Regions from separate parts of the Paenibacillus sp. plas6 genome, predicted to be linked through region 1. Evidence: riboswitches for the same ligand, from Rfam matches in the RefSeq annotation. Region 1 holds a riboswitch; the other holds the start of a gene.
What was found. Region 1 has a riboswitch for ZMP and ZTP ahead of AC2TDL_RS18860 (DJ-1/PfpI family protein). Riboswitches for the same ligand answer to the same signal wherever they lie in the genome.

Region 1 (3,177 bases):
TTTTTGCATGGCTAAGTCAAAGCGTTTCAAGAACCTCCCAATCTACACCAGGTGAGAAGGTTCCGCTAGATTTAGAAGGGTTAAAAGATTGGACAGAACTGTAATAGGAGATCCTTACTGGATTACCTGGAGAGGGATTGTTAATTATGTGGAAAAGTGTTCACTATGCGGAACGTGGCAGAAGCCACGTTTCGACAGGCACACCCTGTCAAGATAAAACGTTAGCTATCCGTAAAAATGGAGTTGACGTTATCGCGCTTGCCGATGGAGCGGGTTCGGCTCTATGGTCACATTTTGGTGCTGAAACGGTCATTAATACTGCAGCAGACTATTTATGCGAGCAGTTCTCAGCAATTGCGAGCAATCCAGACGGCAGACAGGTTAAACTAGATATATTAGAGCGACTACTAAGCGCATTGCATGCAAAAAAAGATGAGCTGCAATGTGAACTCAAAGATCTTGCTTCGACTTTGCTGCTAGTCGCTGTATATGAAGATACCTTTGTTATGATGCATATTGGTGACGGGGTAATAGGATATATTAAGGATGATATATTAAAAGTAGCTTCATCGCCTGAAAATGGAGAATTTGCGAATCAAACAACTTTTATCACATCTAGCAATGCCGCATTAGCGATGAAGCTCTTTAAAGGGAAGATCGAACGGATTGCAGGCTTTGTTCTTATGTCCGACGGTACGGCGGAAAGCTTATATCATAAGCAAAGTAATCAGCTTATTCCTGCATTACTTAAAATTATTCACCGCAATAGTATTATATCGCGTGAACGGATGTATGCCTTAATTGAGGATAGCTTTCACAATGTTATCGTTCCAAATACAATCGATGATTGCAGTATAGCGATAATGTCTCGACCAATTGGAGCCTTAATTGAGTATGAGTATATGTCACATCATCAAAAATGTGAGTTTTTGCAAATAAGTCCAATCAGCAGATCATCGCAAAAACGAGTAAAGCGTTATGATCGGATCCTAACTGAGCTAAGACAGCCTAAGACGGAATTAGAGATTAGTGAAGTTTTGCGATTAAAGCCGCAATATACTAATCGACATTTGCAGCGTTTGCTGGATGCTGGGCTGATTATGGAGCAGGATGGAAAGTATCGCGCGCTGAATTTGAAGCTATAAGGCTGAGGATAGCAGGCTTATCTTGTCGTTATTAACCCCGCTGCTTTCTGAACTAAAGGTAAGCAGCGAGGGTTAAGGTGATTCACTCCGTTGAGTATTGATTTCCTGATTTTTCAGAATATAATAAAAATAAATATCTGGTATGTGCAACTGGCGTAAACGTGGATAACCACGAGGGAGCACATATTTATATCGCCGTACGCCTGGGCAAAGTATTTGATCGATGATCAAATACTTTTTTTATTTCAATTATTTTGTAAGGTTGAAAGGTCAGGTGATTAAAAATGAAAATGGCTTTTATTTTTTTTTTGACGGGATGACAATGTTAGATTTTGTTGGTTTTTACGAAGCAGTAACCTGGATGAGAGTGCTAAAAGCGAAAGAAAATATGTCTTGGGATTTTTGTTCAAATAAAGAACAGATTTCCGATGATCGAGGCTTAACTGTAAAAATCAATCAAGTTTCCCCAGATCTGTCTGCTTATGATCTAATGTTTATTCCCGGGGGAATGGCAACTAGACAACTTAGATATGATAAAGAGTTTATTGCGTGGATTCAAACTGCACGTAATGTAGAATATAAAGTTTCTGTTTGCTCAGGAGCTTTAATTTTGGGAGCAGCAGGAATGTTAGAGGGGAAACGAGCAACTACAAATCCTTCCGTATATGATTTATTGCGACCTTATTGTGCAGAAGTGGTTGAGCAGCGCTATGTAAGAGATGGTAATACGTTTACAGGCGGAGGAGTTTCTGCTTCTATCGATTTGGGGCTATATTTTGTTGAATCACTTACGAATGAAGAAGTGTTGGAACAAGTAATATTAAAAATGGACTATCCATATTATCCAGCGAAAGGATCAAAAAATAGTGAGCTGATCTGAGACATAGGTTAAACAGGCAAACTTAAATAGTCAAACGAAAAAACGTAAAAGGATAGAGTTCACATAAATTTGTTGGCTCTATCCATTTCTGTTTAAAGTTTGGACAACTCGATGTACGTTATTGCTTTAATAATTTAGCAGAGCAAAAACCCAGAGGAAACCAAAGGGCGTAATTAAGAATAAATATAGTTGCATTAACTTCCAAAACTTCCAAGGAAATAAAAATAGACAAACCTAAAAGCAAGAAGCCAGATAATAGAATAATTAAATTAGAATGAAACAGCCTTAAAAAAATATTATTTGGTTAAAAGGTAAAATGTTAGAATTAATTTTACCACAATAAAACGTTAAAGCAAACGGAACGAAAATACAATACATCGCTCTATTAATAAAATAGATTACCAAATATTTGCTAGATTTGCCTAAAAATTATACACTAGATTAGTAATTTTATGTCGAAAGAGGGTTAATGATGGCGGCATTTGCCAATATTTTAATGGTTGATGATGAGTATGAAATCATAAAGTTAATGGAGATTTACTTAAAAAATGAGAACTATCAGTTGTTTAAAGCAAGCAATGGGGTCGAAGCGTTAGAAATTCTTGAAAAGCATCCGATTGATTTAATTATTTTAGATGTAATGATGCCGCAGATGGACGGAATTGAAGCCTGCATACGAATAAGGGAGAAACATCATATTCCAATTATTATGTTGTCAGCTAAGGGACAGGACATGGACAAAATTAGCGGTCTAAGTGTTGGTGCAGATGATTATGTAACGAAGCCATTTAGTCCTTTAGAGCTAGTCGCAAGAGTAAAATCTCAATTGCGGAGAGCAAATCAATTTCAAAAACCAGTAAAGAAGCATGAGCACGAGATTCGGATTGATCAATTGTGTATTAATACCGCTTCGCATATTGTTACAGTGGAAGATAAGGAAATCAAACTAACCCCAAGAGAGTTTGCCATTTTACACCTGCTTGCAACTCATGTTGGTCATGTGTTAAGCATGGAGCAAATCTATGAGCATGTATGGCAAGAGCGTTATCTTGATTCAAAAAATACAGTAATGGTACATATTCGAAAACTTAGAGAAAAAATTGAGACTGATTCGCAAAATCCTCACTATATTAAAACCGTATGGGGAATTGG
Region 2 (3,177 bases), 2.2 Mb from region 1:
TCATACCAAGTACAGTATCACCTGGTTTTAATACAGCCAAGTAAACTGCCATATTTGCTTGTGCTCCTGAGTGAGGTTGAACGTTCGCATGTTCAGCGCCGAATAGTTCCTTAGCACGCTCACGAGCAATATCCTCAACGATATCGACATGCTCACAGCCGCCGTAGTAACGTTTGCTTGGATAACCCTCAGCATACTTATTTGTTAATACAGAACCCATCGCCTCCAAAACTGCAGGACTTACAATGTTTTCTGATGCGATCAATTCAATATTGTCGCGTTGGCGTTGTAATTCTAAACCTAAAGCTTTTAGTACCTCTGGATCTTGCTTGCGTAAATGCTCCATTTATAAATCCTCCTCAAAAATCTTAAGTTATTTATTCATATACTGCCCGTTCGCCACCAATTAGCTTTGGACGGGTAAATGCTAACGTAACATGTGCTTCGCCAATGGACTTTAAAGATGCACGGAATGGTACAACGACTTGCTTCAAATGCATACCGATAAACGTATCGCCAATATCAATACCAGCATCAGCAGCAATACTCTCAACTAATACAGGGTCTCTTAGCTGAGTATACGCATAAGCAGCCATCGACCCTCCCGCTTTAGGGATCGGCTTAGCACTTACAATTGTTAAGTTCAACGTTTCTGCTAGGTCACGTTCAATAACAATCGCGCGATTCAAGTGCTCACAGCATTGAAACAATGGAATAAACGGGTATTTTGCCCTTGCGCTTACTAGTCCAGCATAAATTGCCTCAGCAATTTCACTTGCCCCTGCCTTGCCAATATGCTGTCCTGCCACTTCACTAGTGCTTGCTCCAACGATAAGCAGCTTAGGCTTTTTCCATTGGCATCTTTCCATAAGTTCACTAACGACTTGATCGACTTGTTCGGTAATCGTAGTCAATGAAGCACTCATCGCGATTACTCTCCTTTAATATAGCGTTTCTCAATCTCCATTACTTTGTTAATGCGATTGACATGACGCTCACCATTAGAAAATGGTGTTTCCAACCAAATTTTCACAATATCAAGTGCAAGACCAGGTCCAATTACTCGTTCCCCAAGGGCTAGTACATTGGTGTCATTGTGATCACGTGTGGCACGCGCTGAAAAGGTATCTGAAACAAGCGCACAGCGAATTCCTGCTCGTTTGTTTGCCGCGATAGACATCCCAATACCTGTACCACAAATTAAAATCCCGCGATCTGCCTTGCCTTCTGCTACAAGATCGCAAACAGGCATTGCATAATCTGGATAATCCACTGAACTATCGCAATCGCAGCCGAAGTCAACCACTTCATGTCCTAGAGATTGCAAAAAAGGTAAAATTTCATTTTTTAGACGAAAGCCGCCATGATCAGCACTTATCGCTATTTTCAAAGTAAACACCCCTTCAATCAAAAAAATCATCATTCCGAATGTAAACACAAGCCACATTCAAAACGTAAACAAGTTGTTGTTTATTATTAGTATAACGCTTTTTTGAATATATCCGCAAAAAACGACAAAAAGAGCATGACATGCTTTTATAGCACGCTGCTCTTTGCCCAGGCGACCGGCCGTATGCTTCGATGCTCCATCGTGGTTATCCCACTCTCGTCGCCAGTTACATCGAAGTCCTTGCATTTATGTTAATCATATACTACTTATCAATAAATATCAATCATTATCCTTAATAAATATACGTTTGTCTAATGAATTAATCTTGTGCTTTATTGCGTAAGGCAATTAACTTATCTACTAGCTTAAATATACTTTCCTCTAGTTCATCGGCACAAGCATCGTAAACTTCTTGTGATCCGCCGAATGGATCAGCAATATCAAAGCTAGGGATTGAATTTTCAAGCTCCTGTATACGTTTACGCTTTTCTTCATCAATTGGCTGACCAAGCGCTTTTTGCATTTGCAGCTCTGAATATAACGTTTCCAGCTCATTTAATTTAGCTTGTAAAGCAACATCCATATAAGCAAATTCCTTTAATGTATAGAGCTTATCCATCACTTCTGGATGACGTCGCAGCACTTCACGCTTATGACCAGTGGTCATCGTCAATATAATATCCGCCCATTGCAATGCCTCTTCTTTCATCGCCACTGAGCTACCTTGATGTTGGATGCCACGTCTACTTAAAGCGTGCTGCGAATTAGCTGATACGGGAAGACCGTCTATAGTTGAGATACCAGCTGAACGCACTGCTAAAATTAACCCTTTCTCATGAGCAAGCCCCTTGAGAAACGCTTCAGCCATCGGAGATCGACAGGTATTTCCTGTGCATAGGAACAAAATTCGCTTCATCCTCATCAACTCCTTTATGATTTTCATTATACAACAAAACAGATGCCGAATACGATGAGAATTATACCTCCTAGCATTTCCCCATAATCGCCCAATGTATGCCCAACACGCTTACCAAGCGTTAAGCCAAGCATGGACATGAACGCACCACAAGAGCCAAATATTAGCACTGTAATATAAAGCGGCAAGTGAAACATTCCAAGTGTTATGCCAACCGAAAATGAGTCTACACTGACGCTAAAAGCAAGCAATAGTAATCCCCAAAAACTATGGTGACTAAAAACGCTAGTTTCCTCTTTTTTGAATGAGTTAACGATCATATTTGTGCCCAGTACAATTAGCAATAGTCCAGCTCCAAGTACAGCCCATTCACCAAGAACTGCGCTCATCATTTTCCCCATAAGCATACCGCCAACTGGCATAATCATATGAAACAGCCCAATAATTATGCCCATTCGCAAAATATGCAAATAACGAATCCCTCGCAGCCCGATTCCTATACCAAGTGAAAATGCATCAAAACTTAGTGCAATTGCAATCATCGCAATCGTCGTAAGCTGCCCCAGCCAAATGTTCATTTCCATCGCACAGTCCCCTTGTCTAATATCCTTGTACAAGCATATGCGGACAAACGAGGAATGTTTACTACTATTTCTATTTTCTAATTAATTCTTAAACTTCGATAACGCTATGACCTGCAGCTTTGAGCAAACGATTCATCAACGCTGCCCCTAGCCCTTTCGTTTCACTTGCTTCTGACCAAATATATTGAATATGATGCTCATCAAACTGACGCAAAGCATCATATAATCGTGCCGCAGCTTCAGCAAGCTGATTTGCATTTCCTAGACTAATTACAAGGTCCGCATTC

Region 2: it holds a riboswitch for ZMP and ZTP, as region 1 does, so the genes downstream of both, rpiB (ribose 5-phosphate isomerase B) here and AC2TDL_RS18860 (DJ-1/PfpI family protein) in region 1, are expected to answer to the same signal.

The regions. Positions count from the first base shown of each region.
Region 1 covers NZ_CM170151.1:4,256,088-4,259,264, forward strand. Annotated here, with positions in the region: gene AC2TDL_RS18850 (vWA domain-containing protein) at 1-104, shown strand, start outside; gene AC2TDL_RS18855 (PP2C family serine/threonine-protein phosphatase) at 147-1,145, shown strand; ZMP/ZTP riboswitch at 1,282-1,361, shown strand; gene AC2TDL_RS18860 (DJ-1/PfpI family protein) at 1,420-2,025, shown strand; gene AC2TDL_RS18865 (response regulator transcription factor) at 2,498-3,177, shown strand, end outside.
Region 2 covers NZ_CM170151.1:1,955,428-1,958,604, forward strand. Annotated here, with positions in the region: gene AC2TDL_RS08725 (serine hydroxymethyltransferase) at 1-346, opposite strand, end outside; gene AC2TDL_RS08730 (TIGR01440 family protein) at 378-926, opposite strand; gene rpiB (ribose 5-phosphate isomerase B) at 932-1,390, opposite strand; ZMP/ZTP riboswitch at 1,549-1,630, opposite strand; gene AC2TDL_RS08740 (low molecular weight protein arginine phosphatase) at 1,710-2,306, opposite strand; gene AC2TDL_RS08745 (manganese efflux pump MntP) at 2,333-2,890, opposite strand; gene AC2TDL_RS08750 (L-threonylcarbamoyladenylate synthase) at 2,979-3,177, opposite strand, start outside.